3 regions of the Streptomyces sp. NPDC087263 genome follow, and region 2 is predicted to be linked to each of the others. Evidence: riboswitches for the same ligand, from Rfam matches in the RefSeq annotation. Region 2 holds a riboswitch; each other region holds the start of a gene.
The links. A riboswitch is a leader RNA that binds a small molecule or an ion and turns the genes downstream of it on or off. The one in region 2 is predicted to bind S-adenosylmethionine.
Positions count from the first base shown of each region.

Region 1 (7,559 bases), on a different contig from region 2:
CTCTTCAAGGGTGCGGTAGCCGTCCATCTGAATCGCGCTGTAGTGGACGAATACATCCGCACCACCGTCGACCGCGATGAAGCCGTACCCCTTCTCCGCGTTGAACCACTTGACGGTGCCCTGAGCCATGCCTAACTCCCCTATTACTGGCCCTTGCACAGGACCGCACTTCGCGGGCCCGGGTCAGACCTCACCCCCCAAGGATTGGGGGTGTGCGCCGGAACGCGTCGACCGCGGCTGAATGTATCTGTCCAACTGCCCTCTGCAACAGGTCAATCGGACGAGAATTCTGAGCACGACCGATCGGGAATATGCGGAGAATTCGCAAAGTTTCAGGGCAAGTCGGGCCCCGTAAATGCCATAAACGGCTCAAAGAGGCGGGGCACTTTGGCTACTTCTTGTCGGGCATCGGGCGAGGACTCATATGCGCCCGGCATGAAACCAACTCGAAAGCGAAGCGGCTTCCCCAACTGTACCGCGCTCAACCATACAGAATTGCCCCCTCCGCTTCTCTCACGGAGGGGGCAATTCGATGAACTCTCGGTGACCGCAATTACCTAAGGTAACGGCAATCACCGTAAGTAATGACGCGTGACGGTCAGCCTCCGGCGACGGCCGGAATGATCGAGACGCCCGCGCCGTCCGGCGTCGACGTCTCCAGGCCCTGCTCGAAGCGGACGTCGTCGTCGTTCACGTACACGTTGACGAAGCGACGCAGCTTGCCCTGGTCGTCCAGGACGCGTGCGGCGATGCCGGTGTGGTTCTGCTCCAGGTCGGCGATCACCTCGCCGAGGGTGCCGCCCTCGGCCGTCACCTCGGCCTTGCCGCCGGTGTAGGTGCGCAGGATGGTGGGGATGCGGACGTTGACACTCATGACGCGAGGCCAGCCTCTCGGAAGGAGTCCAGGTTCGGGCGGATGGTCGCGGTGAGCCCGGTGTCCGAGGCCACCGCGTCCAGGGTCTTGAGGCCGTCGCCGGTGTTGAGGACGACGGTGGTGAGGGTCGGATCGAGCAGACCGTTCTCGATCAGCTTCTTCGCCACACCCACCGTCACGCCACCCGCGGTCTCGGCGAAGATGCCCTCCGTCTGCGCGAGGAGCTTGATCGCGTCGACGATCTGCTCGTCGTTCACGTCCTCCACGGCGCCGCCGGTACGCCGCGCGATGTCGAGCACGTACGGCCCGTCGGCCGGGTTGCCGATGGCGAGCGACTTGGCGATGGTGTGGGGCTTCTGGGGCCGTACGACGTCGTGGCCGGCCTTGTAGGCCACCGACACCGGCGAGCAGCCCTCGGCCTGGGCACCGAAGATCTTGTACGGCTTGTCCGCCACAAGGCCGAGCTTGATCAGCTCCTGCAGAGCCTTGTCGATCTTCGTGAGCTGGGAGCCGGAGGCGATCGGGATGACCAGCTGGTCGGGGATCCGCCAGCCGAGCTGCTCGCAGATCTCGTACGCGAGGGTCTTCGAGCCCTCCGCGTAGTACGGCCGCAGGTTGACGTTGACGAAGCCCCAGCCCTCGCCGGCCGGGTCGCCGATCAGCTCGGAGCAGAAACGGTTCACGTCGTCGTAGTTGCCCTCGATGCCGACGAGCTCGCCGCCGTACACCGCGGCCATGACGATCTTGCCCTGCTCCAGGTCGTGCGGGATGAAGACGCAGGAGCGGAAGCCGGCGCGGGCCGCGGCGGCACCGACGGCGCCCGCGAGGTTGCCGGTGGAGGAGCAGGAGAGGGTGGTGAAGTCGAAGGCGCGGGCGGCCTCGATGGCCTGGGCGACGACGCGGTCCTTGAAGGAGTGCGTCGGGTTGCCGGAGTCGTCCTTGACGAAGAGCTTGCCGGGGGTGACGCCCAGCGCGCGGGCCAGGTTGTCGGCCTTGACGAGCTTGGTCCAGCCGGGGTTGATGTTCGGCTTCTCCGCGACGTCCGCGGGGACCGGCAGGAGCGGCGCGTAGCGCCAGATGTTCGCGGGGCCCGCTTCGATGCGCTTGCGGAGGTCCTCGGTCTCGTAGGCCGAGAAGTCGTACGCGATCTCCAGCGGGCCGAAACACTCCTCGCAGGCGAAGAGCGGGCCGAGCGGGACGCGGTGTCCGCACTCGCGGCAGGAAAGCGCGGTGGCGGGGCCCAGGTCGACGGAGTTCGCGGAATCCGGGGAGGTCACGGGGTTCGTGGTGTGTGCAGTGGTGCTTGCAACTGTCTGCGCAGCCATGGAGGCGAGGCCCTTTCTCCTCATCTTCCTCACGACGCACTTCGCCGTGAGACGGATTTGGCACCTTCCCGAGCCGGGAGCCTCGCCACATCGATGTGACAAGAACCAGCTGGAGGGTTGCCGGGGCTTCAACGGGCCGTATCCCTCTGCCCCTCTGGATGAGCGGTATTCAGTTGTGCGCCGGACGACCCCCGACATGCGATGGTCATCAGCGTTGTTCAAGACTGTAACCGAAGGCCTGGATGGTGGAGAGAGCCGTCCGAACCGCGAGATGCCAGCGACACACCAAACGCTGCCGCGGCGACGGGCACAAGCATCCCAATGAACGCAAGGGAGAGCCGCACGTGCTTGAAGACGTCGAGCGCTGGCTGAGCACGCGCTCCTGGTCCGTGACCGACCGGCCGCTCAAGAAGCTCATAGCCGCGAAACGATCCACCAACTCCACGGTGAGCGTGGTCCTGCCCGCGCTCAACGAGGAGGCCACGGTCGGTGAGATCGTCTCCATCATCCGCCGCGACCTGATGACCCGCAAAGTCCCCCTCGTCGACGAGATCGTCGTCATCGATTCGGGCTCGACCGACCGCACCTCCGAGGTCGCCGCCGCCGCTGGCGCCCGAGTAGTCCACCGGGACGAAATACTTCCCCGCATCCCGGCCGTGCCCGGCAAGGGCGAGGTCCTGTGGCGGTCACTCCTGGTGACGAGCGGTGACATCGTCTGTTTCATCGACGCGGACCTCAAGGAGTTCTCGTCGGACTTCGTCTCCGGGATCGTGGGGCCGCTGCTCACCGATCCGGGCGTGGACCTGGTCAAGGCGATGTACGACCGCCCGCTGAACCTGCCGGGTGAACCCACCTCCGGCAGAACCGCGGCCGGTCAGGGCGGCCGTGTCACCGAACTGATGGCACGCCCCCTGCTGAACATGCACTGGCCGCAGCTGGCCGGCTTCGTCCAGCCGCTCGGCGGCGAGTACGCGGCCCGCCGCACCCTCCTGGAACAGCTCCCGTTCCCCGTCGGATACGGCGTGGAGCTCGGCATGCTCGTCGACGCGCTGCACCTGGTGGGCCTGGACGCGCTCGCCCAGGTCGACGTCGGTGTGCGCAAGCACCGGCACCAGGACGGCCAGGCGCTGGGCCGGATGTCCGCCGCGATCTACCGCACCGCACAGCTCCGGCTCGCCCGCGGCCACCTCATCCGGCCGGCCATCACCCAGTTCGAACGGGGCGAGTCCGGCTTCGAGCCGCGCACGTACTCCGTGGATACGGAAGAACGGCCTCCGATGGCGGAAATCTCGGAGTATCAGTCACGCAAAGCGGCGTAAACCGTCGACGGTATACGTCTGCGCGGTACCCCGTCCGTACGTTTGAGCGTTTCCGGGCCGGGCTAGATTGACGCGTATGGCTTCCACGGCTTCGACTGCTGCTTCCACGGCATCCCCGCAGGGCTCCCACCGGATCCTCGTCGCGTCCAACCGCGGCCCGGTCTCCTACGACGTGCGCGAGGACGGCGAGCTCCAGGCCAGGCGCGGCGGCGGCGGCCTGGTCTCGGGCCTGTCGGCGATCGGCCCGGACGCGGGCGCCCTGTGGGTGTGCTCGGCGCTCGGCGACGGGGACCGCGAGGCGGTGAGGCGCGGGGTCGGCGAGGACGGCGTACGGATGCTGGACATCGACGCCGAGGTGCACGCGGACGCCTACAACGGCATCGCGAACTCCGTGCTGTGGTTCGTCCACCACATGCTCTACCAGACGCCGCTGGAGCCGGTCTTCGACATGGAGTTCCGGCGCCAGTGGGCGTCGTACGAGGCCTACAACCGGGCCTTCGCGCGGGCGCTGGCCGACGAGGCGGCCGAGGGCGCCGTGGTGGTCGTACAGGACTACCACCTGACCCTCGTCCCCGGCATGCTGCGGGAGCTCCGCCCCGACCTGCGGATCGGGCACTTCTCGCACACGCCGTGGGCGCCGGTGGACTACTTCCGCATGCTCCCCGACGACATCGCCGAGCAGGTGCTGCGCGGCATGCTCGGCGCGGACCGGCTCGGCTTCCTCACCCAGCGCTGGGCGTCCGCGTTCACCGCGTGCGCGCAGGAGCTGGTCGGCGGGCTCGGTGACACCCGTGTCGGCGTGCACGGGCTCGGCGCGGACGCGGACTTCCTGCGCAAGCGGTCGCACGAGGCGGATGTCGCCGAGCGGATGGCCACCCTGCGTGAGCAGATCGGCGAGGGCCGGAAGGCGATCGTGCGGGTCGACCGCACCGAACTGTCGAAGAACATCGTGCGCGGACTGCTGGCCTACCGGCAGCTCCTGGAGGACCAGCCGTCCTGGCGCGAACGGGTCGTGCACGTCGCCTTCGCCTATCCCTCCCGCCAGGACCTCGCCGTGTACCGCGAATACACCGCCGAGGTGCAGCGGGTCGCCGACGACATCAACTCCACGTACGGCACGCCCGGTTGGACCCCGGTCCTGCTCGCCGTCGACGACGACTTCGCCCGCTCCCTCGCCGCGTACCGGCTCGCCGACGTGGCCCTCGTCAACCCGATCCGGGACGGCATGAACCTCGTCGCCAAGGAGGTGCCGGTCGTCTCCGACGAGGGGTGCGTGCTGGTGCTGTCCCGGGAAGCGGGGGCGTACGAGGAGCTGGGCGAGGACGCGATCGTGGTGAACCCGTACGACGTGGTCGGCACGGCGCGGGCGCTGCACGAGGCCTTGTCGATGGGGGCCGGTGAGCGGGCCGAGCGCACCAAGCGGCTGGCCGCCGCGGCGACGGCGCTGCCTCCGGCGCAGTGGTTCCTGGAGCAGCTGCGGGAGTTGGAGAGCCGGCCCTAACCGAGCCGCGCCGCCAGGGCCCTCAGCAGCTGTACGACGCCTGCCGGGCCGTCCACCACCAAGTCGGCCCGCTCGGCCAGTTCCGCGACCTCCGCGCTGCCGCTGCACACCAGGAGGCCCGGGATGCCGTCGGCGCGGAGCTTGTCGACGGCGGCGAAGGCCGGGAGGTCACCGAGGTCGTCACCGGCGTACAGGACCGCTTCCGCGGCGGTCTCGCGGACGTGGGCGAGCAGGGCGACGCCCTTGTCCATCCCCGGCGGGCGGAGTTCCAGGACCATGCGGCCCGGTTCGACGATCAGGCCGTGCCGGCCGGCCAGCTCGGTGAGGGGCTCGCGCAGGGCCTCGAACGCCGCCTGCGGGTCCGCCGCGCGCCGGGTGTGGATGGCGATGGCCCGGCCCTTCTCCTCGATCCAGGTGCCCTGCCAGGCGCCGACCGTGTCGAGGAACCCGGGCAGCTCTGCGCGGACGGTGGCGACGCCGGGGTGTGGGGCGGGGGCGCTGACCGTGCCGGTCCGCGCGTCCCAGCGCTCGGCGCCGTAATGCCCGAGCACGACCAGGTGCTCCAGGCCCGGCGCCCCCGCGAAGCCGCCGTGCTCGACCGCCACGGCGGCCGGGCGTCCCGTGACGACCGCCACGGAGGCGACCTTCGGGGCGAGGGCCGCGAGTGCGGGGACCGCGTCCGGGTGGGCGCGGGCCTGCTCGGGGTCCGCGACGATCGGCGCGAGCGTCCCGTCGAAGTCGAGCCCGATCACCGCGTGGCCCGGCCGGGCGAGGATCGCGTCGAGACCGGCACGGCCGGCGGGGGTGGTGGGGGTCGGCAGGGGGTCCGCATGGCTGGCCATACGGGGACCCTATCCGCGCATGGGCTGGGTGTGGTTTTTTCGCCCCCTCCGCCCCTGCCCGTCCCTTGGTCCTGGGGCTCCGCCCCAGACCCCGCTCCTCAAACGCCGGAGGGGCTGAGCTTTCGCCGACCGGGGCTGAGATCTTTCAGCGCCGGTCGGCGCTAGAGGTTTTCAGCCCGTCCGGCGTTTGAGGACGAGGCCGTCCAGGCCGAAGCGGGGGTCTGGGGGCGGCAGCCCCCAGAAACAAGGGACGGGCAGGGGCGGAGGGGGCGAAAAACACCCCCCACCCCCGTCACCGCTCCCCCCGCCGCGACTCCCGGACCCTCCGCAGCCGGTTCACCGTCACCGGATCATGAGCCAGCGCCCGCGGATCGTCGATCAGGGCGTTGAGGAGTTGGTAATACCGCACGGGCGCCAACCCCAACTGCTCCCGTATCGCCCGCTCCTTCGCCCCCGGCCCCCCGAACCCACGCCGCTCCATGGCGAGAATCCCCCGCTCCCGCGGACCGAGTTCCTCCCTGGATTCGCTGGATTCGCTGGATTCCATGGGTTCCATGGACAGAACCGTAGCCCCGACCACTGACAGCGCTACGCCGCGTTGTCCACCGCGTCGGCCTCCGCCTGTAGCGACCCCAGCACTTTGGCCGGACTCCCGTCCGCCCCCACGGCCTTTCCGATCTGCGCCTTGACGTCGGCGCTGACACCGGCCCAGGAGGTCTTGCCGACGGGGTACAGCTCGGCGGTGGCGAGTTCCTCGAGGAAGGGGGCGAGATCCCGGTCGTCGCTGTCGGCGGCCATGGCCTCGGACGCGGACGTGGTGACCGGCAGCAGGTCGTACTCACGGGAGAAGGCGAGCACGTTCTTGTCGCTGTAGACGAAGTCGAGGAAGTCACCGACCTGCTCGGCATGGCCGTTCTGCTTGAAGGCCATCATCCAGTCGGCGACACCCAGCGTGGACTTGCTCTGACCATCGGCCCCGGGCATCGGCACCATGCCGAAGTCCACCCCCTTCGCGGCGGCCATCTTCATCAGCGTGGGATGCCCGCTGAGCATCCCGACCTCGCCCTTCGTGAACGCGGAGAACGCGTCAGCCCGGTTGAGCTTGCCGGGCGCGGTGGGCCCGGTGAGCCCCTTGCCGACGAGTTCGTCCTTGAGCCAGGTGAAGGTCTTGACGTTCTCGGCGGAGTCGATGGAGTACGTACCGACGTCGTTGGTGTAGCCGCCGTCGCCGCTCAGCATCCACTGCAAGGTCTCGGCCTGCGCCTCCTCGGGCCCCAGCGGCAGCGCGTACGGGTACTTCACGCCCGCGGCCTTGAGCACCTCGGCGTCGGAAGCCAGCTGGTCCCAGGTCTTCGGCGGGGTGAGCCCGGACTGGGTGAAGAGGGTCTTGTTGTAGAAGAGCAGCCTGGTGGAGGAAGCGAACGGCAGGCCGTACTGCGCTCGTTCCTGCTCGCCCGCGTCGGTGAGCTGGAGGGCGAAGTTGGCCTGGACGGGTATGGAGAGCAGTTCGTCGGCCGTGTAGAGCTGACCCTTGGCGGCGTAGTCGGCGTACGCGCCGATCTGCGCCATGTCGGGCGCCTCCCCGGCCGCGACCATCTCGCTGACCTTGCGGTCGACGTCGTTCCAGGAGTAGACGCTGACCTCGACCTTCACTCCCGGGTGGTCGGCCTCGTACTCCTTGACCAGTCCGTCCCAGTA
Region 1 is NZ_JBIUYT010000014.1:16,894-24,452, forward strand. It holds gene ACIPC1_RS35520 (cold-shock protein) at 1-129, opposite strand, end outside; gene ACIPC1_RS35525 (MoaD/ThiS family protein) at 599-874, opposite strand; gene thrC (threonine synthase) at 871-2,199, opposite strand; SAM riboswitch class I at 2,217-2,364, opposite strand; gene ACIPC1_RS35535 (glucosyl-3-phosphoglycerate synthase) at 2,544-3,518, shown strand; gene ACIPC1_RS35540 (trehalose-6-phosphate synthase) at 3,595-5,019, shown strand; gene otsB (trehalose-phosphatase) at 5,016-5,861, opposite strand; gene ACIPC1_RS35550 (DUF3263 domain-containing protein) at 6,154-6,417, opposite strand; gene ACIPC1_RS35555 (extracellular solute-binding protein) at 6,450-7,559, opposite strand, start outside.
Region 1: another riboswitch for S-adenosylmethionine. It lies ahead of thrC (threonine synthase); the one in region 2 lies ahead of ACIPC1_RS11235 (putative leader peptide).

Region 2 (7,559 bases):
AACTTCAACGGGTGCCCGTCCCGGTGTCGTGCGGACAGCAGGCCCGCCCAGCCGCCGTCACCGCGGCACCGCTCGGCCAGTTCCGGGAGCCGCGCCGCGTCCTCGGGGATCAGCAGGTCGGCGGCAGGCCGTCCCAGCGCGTCCCGGGCCGCGTACCCCAGCAGCCGTTCGGCGTCCGCGGTCCAGCTGGTCACCGCCATACGGGCGTCGAGCAGCAGTGGCACGGCGTCCGTCATGTCGAAGCGCTGCCGGGCCGACACGTCCCGTTCCTTGCTCGAAACCACCGCGACCCTCTCCGCTCTCCGAAGGTGGTCTTACCCGCTCGCACCCATTCTTCACGTTGTACGACTGTCGCGCGGGCTTGGACTTGTCGCACGGCGGGACGCACGGAGGCCGAGGAGGGTTACGTACAGTGACGGGTCACGTGCCGCGTCCGTCCGTCCGCCCGTCCATCCATCCGTCCCGTCCGTCACGGAGTCGGCCGGCAGTGGTTGAACTCCCGTGCCGGTGCCTCCGTATCTCTCCACGGGGATGGCGGGAGACCGCGTCGCACGGAAGGAGAGCAGTGTGTCGACACCGCCCGAACGCGAGCAGCCCATGCGCCGCCCGGCACTCGAACCCACCTACGTCCAGCAACGCCGCCGGACGGAGGCCCTCGCGGAACTGGTGAGGGAGTTCCGTGAGGATCAGCAGGCCGTCGGCCCGGACGAAAGCCCTGAGTCGATCAGATGGTCGTCGGCGCACCTGGGCGAGACGGAGGAACTGACGCCCGTCCTGGCCGGCGAGAACTATGCCGCTGGCGGGGAGGCGGAGCCGGCGGCACCGCCCATGCGTGAACCCGGGCCCGAGCGTGCCACCGGTCCGCGCCGGGCCACGGTCGTCGGTGCGGTGGCGGCGGCCGCGCTGGTCGGATTCGCCCTGGCCATGCTGCTGCCCGACGGTGACGGCGGATCGCGGACCGGTGCCGCCCCGTCCGCCACGGCACCCGTCGCCCAGGCCCCTTCCGGCGCCGCCGAACCGGACGGCATCGGCACCCTACGGGAGGGAGACCGCGGCCCCGACGTGACGGAACTCCAGGAACGGCTCCTCCATATCCCGGACGTGTACCAGAGCGGCGTCACGAGCGGAACCTACGACCCCACACTCACCGAGGCCGTGGCCCGCTTCCAGCTCTGGTACGGGATCCGGGGCGATGAGACGGGCGTCTACGGCAACGACACCCGGGCCGCCCTGGAATCCCGTACGTGACGAGCACTCCTGACCTACAGGTGCCGATGGAAGGCCGGGTGGGCGTCGAGACGTCGCACATAGTCCTGGAGGAGCGCGTACGAGGACAGGTCCTGGGCCGCTTCGAGTGGGACGAGGGCGACCCACAGGTCCACATCGGCCGCGGTCAGTTCCTTGCCCAACGCATAGGGACCAGCGGCGAGTTGACCGTTCAGCAGGTCGAGGGCCGCCGACCGTTCCTGCGGCGGCGCACCCGGGGTGACATCCCGGTCGAGGAGGTCGCGCAGGGCGTCGATGTCCGCGGCGAGTTCCGCCGGGCGGAGCGGGGAGTGACAGGATCCGGCGCGGTCGGCGAAGAGGTCGCCGAGGTCGCGCAGGATGTCGGGCGTGTGGTTGCTGACTACGCGTCCGCTCCACCGGTCGCACAGCGCGGGGGCGGTCAGCGGACCGTCGTAGTGGTGCCAGGTGGCCTCGTACGCCCCGCGCAGTGAGGCGAACGCGGAGGGGGTGTCGGCGGGGAGCGCCAGCAGAGTGGTGGCGACCGAGTCCTTGAGACCCAGCAGGCCGTGGGTGATGGAGACCCGCAGCGAGAGGGGACAGTGTGCGGACAGATACAACTCGTAGCGGTGCGGGGCCGGGTAGAAGCCGCCGGCGAGACCCACTCCGATACGGCTGCGGAAACGGTGCGGGCGGGCGGACGGGGTGGCGGCGATCCGGGGGTGGGGGACCGCGTCAAGTGAGCTGGGAACGCACGGAGTCGGGGTACACGTGCTGGACGTACCGGAGTTTGAGGCGTGCGAGATTGTCTCGGACATGACTCTCCATGGGACGAGGAGGCCACGGCCACCTTGTGGGCACCGCGGCGGGGCGGAGTGACTGCGCTACGTACCGGTCCGGATCGCTCGGACTAGTAGGCGCTGGAGACACGCAACAGATCGATGTGCAGGCGTCTCGTCAAACCGCTGTTGGCCATTCCCACCTGTCCCACCCTCGGGGCCCGCGAGACGCGAGACCACGCTTGTCCCACCGCACCGGCGGAACCCGGTCGTCACCCGGGGCACCCCGTCGCGGTGGAAGGGTTGCCTGCCAGCGGGCCGGGGCCGATGACCTCACGGGCAGGAGAACCTGCCCCAAGGGCGCTGACAATCGTGACCGTCCCCGTCAGTGTCGGTGCGCTCCGTGAGGCCGTCAAGAAGGCCTCCGGCGCGGTCTCACCAGGTGGTCATTCGGCGTGCCTCAGGCTGGACAGGAGGCGTGGAACAGATTGCGCGGCCCGGTGGTTGTCGCTCCTGAGGACGCGCGGCGGTGTGAGCACGACCATGATCCCCGGGCATTGCGCACCGCTGTGGCCTCCCGTAGCGTCCCCAGCAGGTTATGAGCGTCAGCGTCAAGCCCTGGCTTGCTGACCGGCAACCCTCCTCCGCGGCGGGGTGCTCCAGGTGACGACCAGGCGGTACCCGTCCCGGGTTCCGCAAGCGCGATGCCGGCGGCCTCCAGCCCGCCGAGCCGGAAGGGCGGAGGTGACGGACGTGCAGCCCGTGCCCCGTCTTCGTGTCCCGGTTCTCGCCCCGCGCCGTCGCGTGCACCTGTACTCCCGGCCGCACATCGACCTCCAGCGCGTGGCCGGCGCGCTCTGTCGTCCCTGACCTGTCACCCCGCCGCCGCACCCTCCCAGTCGAGGCCCGGCGATCTCACACGGTCGATCAGGAAGGCACCCCTTTCGTGTCCTCGTCAACGTCGTTGCCCTCATCCTCTTCCTCCACCGCCGCACTGCACCTGGCCGTCGCCCTCGACGGCGCGGGCTGGCACCCGGCAGCCTGGCGTGATCCGGTGGCCCGCCCCCAGGATCTGTTCACCGCCTCGTACTGGACCGACCTGATCACCGAGGCAGAGCGCGGCCTGCTCGACTTCGTGACCATCGAGGACGGACTCGGCCCGCAGTCCGCACGCCTCAGCGAACCGGACGCACGCACCGACCAGGTACGCGGTCGGCTCGACGCCGTCCTCATCGCAGCTCGTGTCGCGCCGCTGACCAGCCACATAGGGCTGGTGCCGAGCGTGGTGACCACCCACACGGAGCCCTTCCACACATCCAAGGCCATCGCCACCCTCGACTATGTGAGCACCGGCCGCGCGGGCCTGCGGGTGCAGGCGTCCGCGCGGCAGAACGAGGCCGCTCACTTCGGACGCCGGACGTTTCCGAAGCTCCGTATCGAAGACCTGGAGACCCCGGCTCTACAGGAGTTGATCGTCGATCTCTTCGACGAGACCGCCGACTACGTCGAGGCGGTGCGCCGGCTGTGGGACAGCTGGGAGGACGGCGCGGAGATCCGGGACGTCACCACCGGCCGCTTCGTCGACCGCGACAAGCTGCACTACATCGACTTCGAGGGCAAGCACTTCAGCGTCAAGGGCCCGTCCATCACACCCCGCCCGCCGCAGGGTCAGCCCCTGGTCACCGCACTGGCCCACGAGTCCACGACGGGCGCGCCGTTCCGGTTGCTCGCCCGCAGCACCGACATCGGGTACGTCACTCCGCACGACGTCGAAGAGGCGCGTGCCATCGTCGCCGCGGTCCGCACCGAACAGGAAGCGGCCGGACGCGCTGAGGAGCCCCTGCACCTCTTCGGTGACCTGGTGGTGTTCCTGGACAACGACCCCGCCGCCGCGGTGGACCGGCGAGAGCGTCTCGACGCCCTCGCGGGCTACCCGTACACCAGCGACGCCCGGGTGTTCACCGGCACCCCCGTACAACTGGCCGATCTGCTCCAGGAGTTGCGGGAGTCCGGGCTGACCGGCTTCCGGCTGCGTCCGGCCGTCGCCGGGCACGACCTCCCGGCGATCACCCGGGGCCTGGTCCCCGAACTCCAGCGCCGCGACGCCTTCCGGCACTCGTACGAGGCCGACACCCTGCGCGGGTTGCTGGGGCTCGCCCGCCCCGCCAACCGCTACGCCGCCCACGTCTGAGCCGGAGGGACCTCACTCATGAGCAAGTCAACGGACAAGCCGCTCAAGCAGATCCACCTCGCGGCGCACTTCCCCGGCGTCAACAACACCACCGTGTGGAGCGACCCCGAGGCCGGCAGCCATATCGAGTTCAGCTCCTTCGCGCACTTCGCGCGGACCGCCGAACGCGCCAAGTTCGACTTCCTGTTCCTTGCCGAAGGGCTGCGACTGCGCGAACAGGGCGGCAAGATCTACGACTTGGACGTCGTCGGACGGCCCGACACCTTCACCATCCTCAGCGCACTCGCCGCCGTCACCGAACACCTCGGCCTGACCGGCACCATCAACTCCACGTTCAACGAGCCCTACGAGGTGGCCCGTCAGTTCGCGAGCCTCGACCACCTCTCCGGCGGGCGCGCCGCCTGGAACGTCGTCACCTCCTGGGACGCCTTCACCGGTGAGAACTTCCGCCGCGGCGGCTTCCTCCCACAGGACGAGCGGTACTCCCGGGCCAAGGAGTTCCTGGCCACCACCCACGAACTGTTCGACTCCTGGCGAGGGGACGAGATCGTCGCCGACCAGGCGAGCGGCACCTTCCTGCGGGACGCGCAGGCCGGAGCCTTCGTGCACAAGGGGCAGCACTTCGACATCGAGGGGCAGTTCAACGTGCCGCGCAGCCCGCAGGGCCGCCCGGTCATCTTCCAGGCCGGAGACTCCGACGAAGGACGCGAGTTCGCCGCCGCCGGCGCGGACGCGATCTTCAGCCGGTACAGCACCCTCAAGGAGGGCCAGGCGTTCTACACGGACGTCAAGGGCCGCCTCGCCCGGCACGGTCGCACCCACGACCAGCTGCTGATCCTGCCCGCCGCCACCTTCGTCCTCGGTGACACGGACGCGGAGGCGGAGGAGATCTCCCGTGAGGTGCGGCGCCAGCAGGTCAGCGGCGCCACCGCCATCAAGCACCTCGAGTTCGTCTGGAACCGCGACCTGTCCGCGTACGACCCGGAAGGACCGCTTCCCGACATCGATCCGGACCCGGGCGAGCACACCATCGCACGGGGCCGCGCCCAGGTGCGGATGTACCGCGACCCGCTGGCCACCGCCCGGGAGTGGCGGGAGCGTGCGGCCGCCAACAAGTGGTCCATCCGCGACCTCGTCATCGAGACCGGCAACCGTCAGTCGTTCGTCGGCTCCCCGGCCACCGTCGCCGAGACCATCAACGACTTCGTCCAGGCGGATGCCAGCGACGGCTTCATCCTCGTCCCGCACATCACTCCGGGCGGCCTCGACGGCTTCGCCGACACGGTCGTCCCGCTGCTCCAGGAACGCGGCGTCTTCCGCACGGAGTACGAGGGCACCACCCTGCGCGATCACCTGGGCCTGGCCCACCCCGACGCCGACGCGCCGGCCGTACAGGCCGCGTCATGAAGTTCCTCGCCATCACCCTGATCGTGCACGCGCCGGACCCGGTGACCGGCGTGCGGAAACCCACCAACGCGCGCTTTCGTGAGGTCATCGACAACGCGTTGCTGGCCGAGGAGTTGGGCTTCGACGGTTTCGGTGTGGGGGAGCGGCACGAGCGGCCGTTCATCTCCTCCTCGCCGCCCGTCGTACTCAGCCACATCGCGGCGCTCACCTCCCGGATCCGCCTGTTCACGGCGGTCACCACGCTCAGCCTCCTCGACCCGGTGCGTGCGTACGAGGACTACGCGACCCTGGACCACCTGTCCGGCGGACGGCTGGAGTTGATCATCGGCAAAGGCAACGGCACCGCCCAGCGGGAGTTGTTCCACGTCACGCCCGAGGATCAGTGGGACCGCAACGCCGAGGGCTACGAGGTGTTCCGGCAGATCTGGCGGCAGGACAAGGTGACCGCCGCGACCCGCTTCCGTCCCGAGCTGCACGAGGCCGAGGTGTGGCCCCGGCCGTTCCAGCAGCCCATCCGGGTTTGGCACGGGAGCGCGACCAGCAAGGAGTCGGTGGACCTCGCCGCCCGCTACGGCGATCCGCTGTTCTCGGCGAACGTCACCAACACCATCGAGCCGTATGCCGAGTTGATCCGCTACTACCGGGAGCGCTGGGAGCACTACGGCCACGACCCGGCCCGGATCGCGGTCGGTGCCGGGTCGGCGGGCTACCACGCCGCCCGTACGTCGCAGGAGGCGATTGCCGCCTACCGCCCGGTCTTCGAGGGGCAGTTGGCGTTCCAGAAGAGGCTGGGCCTGGAGCCGGTGTTCACGACCCTGGAGGACTTCGTGGAGCGCAGCTCGGCGCTGATCGGCAGCCCCCAGCAGGTGATCGAGAAAGTGCACCGCTATCACGAGCAGTTCGGGCACACCGTGCTGCATCTGCAAGCCGACGCGAGCGGGCTGACCGGAGCCCAGCACCGGGCCTCCCTCGAACTCTTCCAGTCCGACGTCGCGCCCGTGCTACGACGGGAGATTCCTGATCCGCCGTTCGCGTGGGGCCCGGTGTTCGCGGAACCGTCGGCGGGCACGGGTACACCCGAGTCCCAGCCGGAGCCCGAATCCGAGCGCGTTTCCGGGCCGGTGTCAGAGCGCGTATCCGAGTCCGAATCCCCGTCCGTACCAGAGCGCGTATCCGCGCCGGCCGACCGCTGAGGAGCACTCGTTCCCATGTCCGACATCCCCCTCGGCGTCCTCGACCTCGTCCCGGTCTCGTCCGGCTCCACCGCGGCCGAGGCGTTGCGCAACTCCATCGACCTGGCCCGGCGGGCGGAGCAGTTCGGGTACGCCCGTTACTGGTTCGCCGAGCATCACCTGAACCCGGGCGTGGCCGGCACCTCTCCGGCGGTCGTCCTCGCCCTGACCGCCTCCGCGACCTCGACGATCAGGCTGGGCTCCGGTGCCGTACAGCTCGGTCACCGCACCGCGCTGTCCACGGTCGAGGAGTTCGGCCTGATCGACGCGCTGCACCCCGGGCGCCTTGACCTGGGGCTCGGGCGTTCCGGCGGTCGCCCGCCGGCCGGGCCCGCCGCGCCGCTGCCGACGGCCACCCCGGTCGTCGACGGCCTGGCCCCGAACGGGCTGCGGATTCCACCGCGGTTCTCCTTCGAGCACCTGCTCGGCTCACCGCGCGTCGGCCTCCAGATCAAGCTGCTCAAGCAGCCGAACGCCGAGTCGCAGGACTACGGCGAGCAGATCGACGACATCCTCGCGCTGCTGGCCGGCACCTACCGCACGGCGGACGGCGTCGAGGCGCATGTCGTCCCGGGCGAGGGAGCCGACGTACAGGTGTGGATCCTGGGCAGCAGCGGGGGAGAGAGCGCCGAGGTCGCGGGCCGCAACGGCCTGCGGTTCGCGGCGAACTACCACGTCAGCCCCGGGACCGTACTGGAGGCGGCGGAGGGGTACCGGGCTGCTTTC
Region 2 is NZ_JBIUYT010000003.1:421,621-429,179, forward strand. It holds gene ACIPC1_RS11215 (SpoIIE family protein phosphatase) at 1-236, opposite strand, end outside; gene ACIPC1_RS11220 (peptidoglycan-binding protein) at 568-1,248, shown strand; gene ACIPC1_RS11225 (glutathione S-transferase C-terminal domain-containing protein) at 1,263-2,042, opposite strand; gene ACIPC1_RS11230 (putative leader peptide) at 2,135-2,200, opposite strand; SAM riboswitch class IV at 2,237-2,381, opposite strand; SAM riboswitch class IV at 2,598-2,711, shown strand; gene ACIPC1_RS11235 (putative leader peptide) at 2,808-2,873, shown strand; gene ACIPC1_RS11240 (LLM class flavin-dependent oxidoreductase) at 2,950-4,194, shown strand; gene ACIPC1_RS11245 (NtaA/DmoA family FMN-dependent monooxygenase) at 4,213-5,601, shown strand; gene ACIPC1_RS11250 (LLM class flavin-dependent oxidoreductase) at 5,598-6,794, shown strand; gene ACIPC1_RS11255 (LLM class flavin-dependent oxidoreductase) at 6,810-7,559, shown strand, end outside.

Region 3 (7,559 bases), on a different contig from region 2:
CTTCGGACTCGGCTCCCTGATCGCTGTCGCCGTCTGGGTCGCCGCTCGGACCGCAAAGGCCAAGAAGTGATGAGTAGCCAACAATCTCCAGAAGAGAACCTGCCCGCCGAGCGGGCCACCGACGACCATGGACACGGTGCCGTGTCGGTGGCGAACGAGCAGGACCCGTTCGCCGACCCGGGGCTACCGCCCCATGAGCACCGCGTCCAGGACATCGACGAGCGGGCAGCCAAGCGCTCCGAGCGTGTGGTCGCCTTCCTGTTCACCCTGTCGATGCTGGCCACGGTCGGTTTCATCGCCGCGTATGTGGCGATCCCGGTCGACAAGAGCGTCTACATCTTCCCGATCGGGCACGTCAGCGCACTCAACTTCGCGCTGGGCGTGACACTCGGCGTCGCGCTCTTCTCGATCGGCGCGGGCGCGGTCCACTGGGCCCGCACCCTGATGTCCGACGTGGAGATCCCTGCCGAGCGCCACCCGATCGAGGCGCCGGCTGAGGTCAAGGCCCAGGTCCTGGCCGACTTCAAGCAGGGTGCCAAGGAGTCCGCGCTCGGTCGGCGCAAGCTGATCCGCAACACGATGTTCGGCGCGCTGGCCCTGGTCCCGCTCTCCGGCGTCGTGCTGCTGCGCGACCTCGGTCCGCTGCCGGGGACCAGCCTCCGCCACACGATGTGGCGCAAGGGTCTCCAACTCGTCAACATGAACACGAACGAGCCGCTGCGTCCTTCGGACGTCATCGTCGGCTCGCTCACCTTCGCCAAGCCCGAGGGCCTGGAGGAGCACGACGAGGACTTCCAGACCCAGATCGCCAAGGCGGCGCTGATGATCGTCCGGCTCCAGCCGGACAACATCAAGGACAAGCGGGAACTCGAGTGGTCGCACGAGGGCATCGTGGCCTACTCGAAGATCTGCACCCACGTCGGCTGTCCGATCTCCCTGTACGAGCAGCAGACGCACCACGTCCTCTGCCCGTGCCACCAGTCCACCTTCGACCTCGCCGACGGCGCCCGAGTGATCTTCGGCCCGGCCGGTCACGCCCTGCCTCAACTGCGCATCGGTGTGAACGCTGAGGGCTACCTCGAGGCGCTCGGCGACTTCGAAGAGCCCGTCGGTCCTGCTTTCTGGGAGCGCGGATGAGTACCACTGCTGCGAATACCTCCGACCCGGGCGAGCCGAACTCGCGAAAGAAGGCACCCGCCGGTGAGCGGGTCGCCGACTGGGCCGACGGCCGACTGGGCATCTACGGCCTGGCCAAGGCCAACATGCGCAAGATCTTCCCGGACCACTGGTCCTTCATGCTGGGTGAGGTCTGCCTCTACAGCTTCATCATCATCATCCTCACGGGTGTGTATCTGACGCTGTTCTTCCACCCGTCGATGAACGAGGTGGAGTACCACGGCAGCTACGTCCCGTTGCAGGGCCAGCTGATGTCCGAGGCGTTCAACTCGACCATGCACATCTCCTTCGATGTGCGCGGTGGCCTGCTGATCCGGCAGATCCACCACTGGGCGGCGCTGATCTTCATCGCCGCGATGATGGTCCACATGATGCGCGTGTTCTTCACGGGCGCCTTCCGTAAGCCGCGCGAGGTCAACTGGCTGTTCGGCTGGCTGCTGCTCGTCCTGTCGCTGTTCACCGGCTTCACGGGCTACTCACTCCCCGACGACCTGCTGTCGGGCACCGGCGTGCGGTTCATCGAGGGCGTGCTGCTGTCGGTCCCGATCGTCGGCACGTACCTCTCGTTCTTCATCTTCGGTGGTGAGTTCCCGGGCGGCGACTTCGTGGCCCGGTTCTACTCGGTGCACATCCTGCTGCTGCCGGGGATCATGCTCGGCCTGGTCGTGGGCCACCTGATCCTGGTCTTCTACCACAAGCACACACAGTTCGCGGGCCCCGGAAAGACGAACGAGAACGTCGTCGGAATGCCGCTCCTTCCGGTCTACACCGCCAAGGCCGGCGGCTTCTTCTTCCTGGTCTTCGGCGTCATCACGGCCATCGCGGGTATCGCCTCGATCAACCCGATCTGGTCCATGGGTCCCTATCGTCCGGATCAGGTGTCCACCGGTGCCCAGCCGGACTGGTACATGGGCTTCGCCGAAGGTCTGGTGCGTGTGATGCCGGGCTGGGAGATCAACCTGTGGGGTCACACGCTCGTGCTTGGCGTGTTCATCCCGATCGTGATCTTCCCGCTGGTGCTGGTGGCCATCGCCGTGTACCCCTTCATCGAGTCCTGGGTCACCGGCGACAAGCGCGAGCACCACATCCTCGACCGGCCACGCAACACCCCGACCCGTACAGGGTTCGGCGTGGCATGGCTGGCCGCGTACTTCGTGATGCTGATCGGTGGTGGAAACGACCTGTGGGCGACCCACTTCCACCTCTCGCTCAATTCCATCACCTGGTTCGTACGGATCGGCTTCTTCGTCATCCCGGTCCTCTCGTTCATCGCCACCAAGCGGATCTGCCTCGGCCTTCAGCGCCGGGACCGGGACAAGGTGCTGCACGGCCGCGAGTCGGGCATCATCAAGCGCCTGCCGCACGGTGAGTTCATCGAGATCCACGAGCCGCTCAGCCAGGAGGCTCTGCACACGCTCACCGCGCACGAGCAGTACCAGCCGGCCGAGATCGGCCCGGGCGTCGACGAGAACGGTGTCGAGCGCAAGGTGAAGGGCGCGCAGAAGCTGCGGGCCAAGCTCAGCAAGGGCTACTACGGGGAGGACAACCAGATCCCCAAGCCCACCGTCGAGGAGTACAAGGAGATCACGAGCGGCCACGGCCACCACTGATCGCCCGAACGATCCTCGCTGATCGCCACGGCTGGAGCCCCGTCCATTGCATGGACGGGGCTCTTTGCCGTCTCCAGGGCTGGATAGGGTGGACTCGCCCCTACGGATGGGGGCAAGTCCACCCCCGTACCTCTCTGAGTACCCCAGGAGCGACCATGAGCGCTGTGAACCCCGCTGGAGGCGACACCGCGGCGGACCGTTCCTGGCCCCGGTTGCTGAACGGCCTGCTCGACGGCCGTGACCTGAGTGCGGACGACACCGCCTGGGCGATGAACCTGATGATGCGCGGTGAGGCGACCGACGCGCAGATCGCCGGGTTCGCGGTGGCGCTGCGGGCCAAGGGAGAGACCGTCGAGGAGATCACCGGACTCGTACGGATGATGTACGAGCACGCCAACGTGATCGAGGTGCCGGGGAGGACCGTCGACATCGTCGGTACGGGCGGTGACGGGGCCAAGACCGTCAACATCTCCACCATGGCGGCGATCGTCATCGCCGGGACGGGCGCGAAGGTCGTCAAGCACGGCAACCGGGCGGCTTCCTCCGCCTCCGGGGCGTCCGACGTGCTGGAGAAGCTCGGGGTCAATCTGCAGCTGACGACGGAGCGGGTGGCCGAAGTGGCCGAGGAGGCCGGGATCACCTTCTGCTTCGCGGTGAAGTTCCACCCGGCGCTACGTCATGTGGGCGCCGCACGGGGGCAGTTGGGCATCCGCACGGTCTTCAACGCGCTCGGTCCGCTGACGAACCCGGCACGGGTGAAGGCGCAGGCCGTCGGCGTCGCGGACCCCCGCATGGCGCCCATCGTGGCGGGCGTCTTCGCCGAGCGCGGCAACTCCTCGCTGGTCTTCCGCGGCGACGACGGGCTCGACGAGCTGACCATCACCTCCACTTCCCGGGTGTGGGTCGTACGGGACGGAAAGGTCACCGAGGAGACCTTCGACCCGAGGGACGTCGGCATTGACCTGGTCCCGATCGAGGCGCTGCGGGGCGCGGACTCCACGTACAACGCGGACGTGGCGCGCCGGCTCCTCGACGGCGAGACGGGGCCGGTGCGGGACGCCGTGCTGCTGAACTCGGCGGCGGCGCTGGTGGCCCTGTCGCCGGGTGACGGGCCGCTCGCGGAGCAGATTCGCGCGGGGATGGCGAAGGCGGCGGAGGCCGTCGACTCGGGGGCGGCGAAACGGACGCTGGAGCGGTGGGTGGCGGCGACCAACGCGTAGTTTGCGAGGCGGTTCGCAGGGGGCCGGGCCGAAGAGGTCCGGCCCTTTCCGCGTTCCGGGATCCGGACACGGGTTGCGCCGTCGCGATCGGTTCGGTTAGTTTTTTCGGCAGGTCATGAGTGACAGTCATGAGGCCCCGGCCGACTGTCCGGCAACCCTCCGTCCGTGGCGGGGTGCCCCGGGTGAAGACCAGGCCGTAGGCAGCGAGGTCTGCGGCAAGCGCGGACCCCTCGCCCTCTTCTGAGTGGTTAAGGCCCAGGGGTCCTGGTCATTCGAGGGAGCCTTCTGTGAGCAAGCGAATGCGATAGGGCGTAGAGCCCCTCTTCCGCCTATCCCTGTCACCCCCCTTCCCGCGCTGAGCGTCCTCTCCATGGACCGGCTCGCGCGGTGATTTCCCTGCGTCTCACAGGAGTTCGCCATGTCTGTCTCCACCGTTGCCACCGACCAGGCCGTTTGTACCCAGTTGCCCGTTCTGGGGCGAGATGTCACCGTCCCGCTCGTCACCGGTGGCGAGGTCACGTACGCCGCCCTCGACTACGCCGCCAGCGCCCCGGCCCTCCAGCGGGTGTGGGACGACGTGGCCGCTTACGCCCCGTACTACGGCAGCGTGCACCGGGGGGCCGGGTACCTGTCCCAGCTCTCCACCGACCTCTTCGAGAACTCCCGCACCACCGTCGCCGAGTTCCTGGACTGCCGTGAAGACGACCAGGTCGTCTTCACCCGGTCGACCACCGACTCGCTCAACCTGCTCGCCGCCGCCCTTCCGGCCGACTGCCAGGTCTTCGTCTTCGAGACCGAGCACCACGCCTCGCTGCTGCCCTGGCGGGACGCGCAGGTGACGTACCTGAACGCCCCGCGTACGCCGGGGGAGGCCGTCGCGGCCCTGGAGCGTGCGCTCAGCCACCGCGACCCCCAGGGCCCGGCCCTCGTCTGTGTCACGGGCGCCTCGAACGTCACGGGTGAGCTGTGGCCGGTGCGTGAGCTGGCCGCCGCCGCGCACGCGCACGGCGCGCGCATCGTCCTCGACGCCGCGCAGCTCGCCCCGCACCACCCGGTGTCGGTGCGCGACCTCGACGTCGACTGGGTCGCCTTCTCCGGGCACAAGCTGTACGCCCCCTTCGGCTCCGGTGTCCTCGCGGGCCGCTCCGACTGGCTGCGCGCGGCCGAGCCGTACCTGGCGGGCGGCGGCGCCAGCCGCAAGGTGTCGCGGCGTACGGACGGCGGCGTGGACGTGGAGTGGCACGAGAGCGCCGCCCGGCACGAGGCCGGCTCGCCGAACGTGATCGGCGTCTACTCGATCGCCTCCGCCTGCAAAGCGCTCACCGAGGCCGGTTTCGACACGCTCGTCGCCCGTGAGCAGCACCTGATCGAGACGGTCCGCGCGGGTCTCGCCGAGGTGCCCGAGGTCAGGGTCCTCTCGCTCTTCGGCGACGACGCCCCGCGCGTCGGCGTCATCTCCTTCGTCGTGGAGGGCTGGAACAGCTCGCACTTCGCGGCCGCGCTGTCCGCCGAGTACGGCATCGGGGTGCGTGACGGCCTGTTCTGTGCCCACCCGCTGGTGCGCACCCTCCTCGGCAGCGACCCGCAGACCCAGGGCGAGTGCGGCGCCCCCGAGGCCGCGCCCGGCGAGAAGTCCCTCAACGCCATCCGCGTGAGCTTCGGCGCGGGCACCCCGGACGAGCACGTCGAGCGTTTCGTGCGCGCGGTCAAGGAGCTCGTCCGGGACGGCGCGAAGTGGAACTACCGGACGCAGGACGGGCGTTGCGTTCCCGCCGTGTGATCGCCTGACAGGAGCACGGCGTATACGCTCCCCTTCGGCGGCCGTACGGCGAACAGGGGAGTCACGGGGAGTGCAGGCGCTGCGGGAGACGGATCCACGGCGGATCGGTCCGTACGAGGTACTCGGGCGGCTCGGCGCGGGCGGCATGGGCGAGGTCTATCTCGCCGAGTCGCGTGCCGGGCTCCGGCTGGCCGTGAAGGTGGTGCGGGCCGAGCACGCCCAGGACCGCACCTTCCGCGCCCGGTTCCGCCAGGAGGTGCGGGCCGCGCAGACCGTCGGGGGGAGCGGCACCTACACCGCGCGGGTGATCGACGCCGACCCGGAGGGCGAACGGCCTTGGATGGCAACGGAGTTCGTCGAGGGGCCGAACCTGCGTGACGCGGTACTCGACGTCGGGCCGCTGCCCCAGGACGCGGTGCTCACCTTCGCGGCCGCACTGGGCGAGGCCCTCGCCGCGATCCACGCCAAGGGCATGGTGCACCGCGACCTCAAGCCGTCCAACATCCTGCTGGCGCCGGACGGTCCGCGGGTCATCGACTTCGGGATCGTACGGGCGCTGGAGGCGACGGCGATGACCCGCACCGGCACCATGGTCGGCTCGGTCGGATACGTCTCGCCCGAGCAGATACGCAACGGCTCCGAAGTGGGGCCCCCGAGCGATGTCTTCGCGCTGGGCGCCGTGCTGGCGTACGCGTCGAGCGGCCGCGAGCCCTTCGGGGAGGGCCAGGACTCGGTGATCCTGCTGCGCATCGTCACACGGGACTTCGATCTTTCCGGGGTTCCGGCGCGCGTGCTTCCGCTGGTCGAGGCCTGTCTGCGGGAGGAGCCCGGGGACCGGCCCACCCCCGAGGAAGTGGTCGAGGCCGCAGGACACTCGGCGGCCTCCCTGCGGGCGGCTCTGCGGCCGGGGTGGCTCACCTCCGCACCGGCGACGGTCGCGGGGGACGAACGCTGGCTTCCGGAGCGCGAGTCGGGCGAGGGAGAGAGTCGCGTCGAGTACATCGCCCCGGCGACGGTCACGGGCGCTTCGGCGCCGGACCGCTTACCGGAACCCCAACGGCCTTCGCGGCGGGGGCTGTTGACGGCGGCGGCGGGCGGGGCGGTGGTCGCCGTCGGCGGGGGAGCCGGCTGGTGGCTCTGGCAGCCGGCGAGCGGAACGCAGGGCGGCGGGAACCCCGAGTCTCCCGAGTCCCTCCAGACCGCATCCGCGGCGGGCATGGAGGAGTCCGCGGCCTTGGCCTGGCAGTACGACGCCGCGGGGCTCGGCGGCCTGTACGGACCCTGTGTCGCCGTGTCGCCGGACGGCGAAGTCGTCTACCTCGGGGACACGAACGGGAAGCTGCACGCCCTGTCCCGTGCGGGCGGGCGGCGCTGGGCGCTCGCGCTCGGCGAGGAGGTGTCGACGCCCGTCGTCACCCCGGACGGGATCTTCTGCGTCGTCTGGGACCAGAAGAGGGCGCGGCGCCGGCTGTGCGCGGTGGACGCGACGGGCAAGCTCGGCTGGACCAGGAACGTCGGCGACAACGGCTACGACCCGCCGGTTCTCGCGGGTCGGGGCGTGCTGGTCGCCACCGGCGGCACCGATGAGGGAGGGTTCCGCTGCTACGCGGCCGACGGCACCGTGCTGTGGAACGCGTCGACCCCCGCAGGCCCGACCGGCACCCCGCTGGTGGCGGGCGGCGTGGTCTACGCGGGCACCTTCGGCGACGCCCTGGTGGCCCTGGACGCCGAGGACGGCACTAGGCTCTGGGCGGTCTCGACGGGCGTCGACGT
Region 3 is NZ_JBIUYT010000001.1:264,552-272,110, reverse strand. It holds gene ACIPC1_RS01245 (c-type cytochrome) at 1-70, shown strand, start outside; gene ACIPC1_RS01240 (Rieske 2Fe-2S domain-containing protein) at 70-1,137, shown strand; gene ACIPC1_RS01235 (cytochrome bc complex cytochrome b subunit) at 1,134-2,786, shown strand; gene trpD (anthranilate phosphoribosyltransferase) at 2,942-4,006, shown strand; SAM riboswitch class IV at 4,118-4,234, shown strand; gene ACIPC1_RS01225 (aminotransferase class V-fold PLP-dependent enzyme) at 4,425-5,786, shown strand; gene ACIPC1_RS01220 (PQQ-binding-like beta-propeller repeat protein) at 5,857-7,559, shown strand, end outside.
Region 3: another riboswitch for S-adenosylmethionine. It lies ahead of ACIPC1_RS01225 (aminotransferase class V-fold PLP-dependent enzyme); the one in region 2 lies ahead of ACIPC1_RS11235 (putative leader peptide).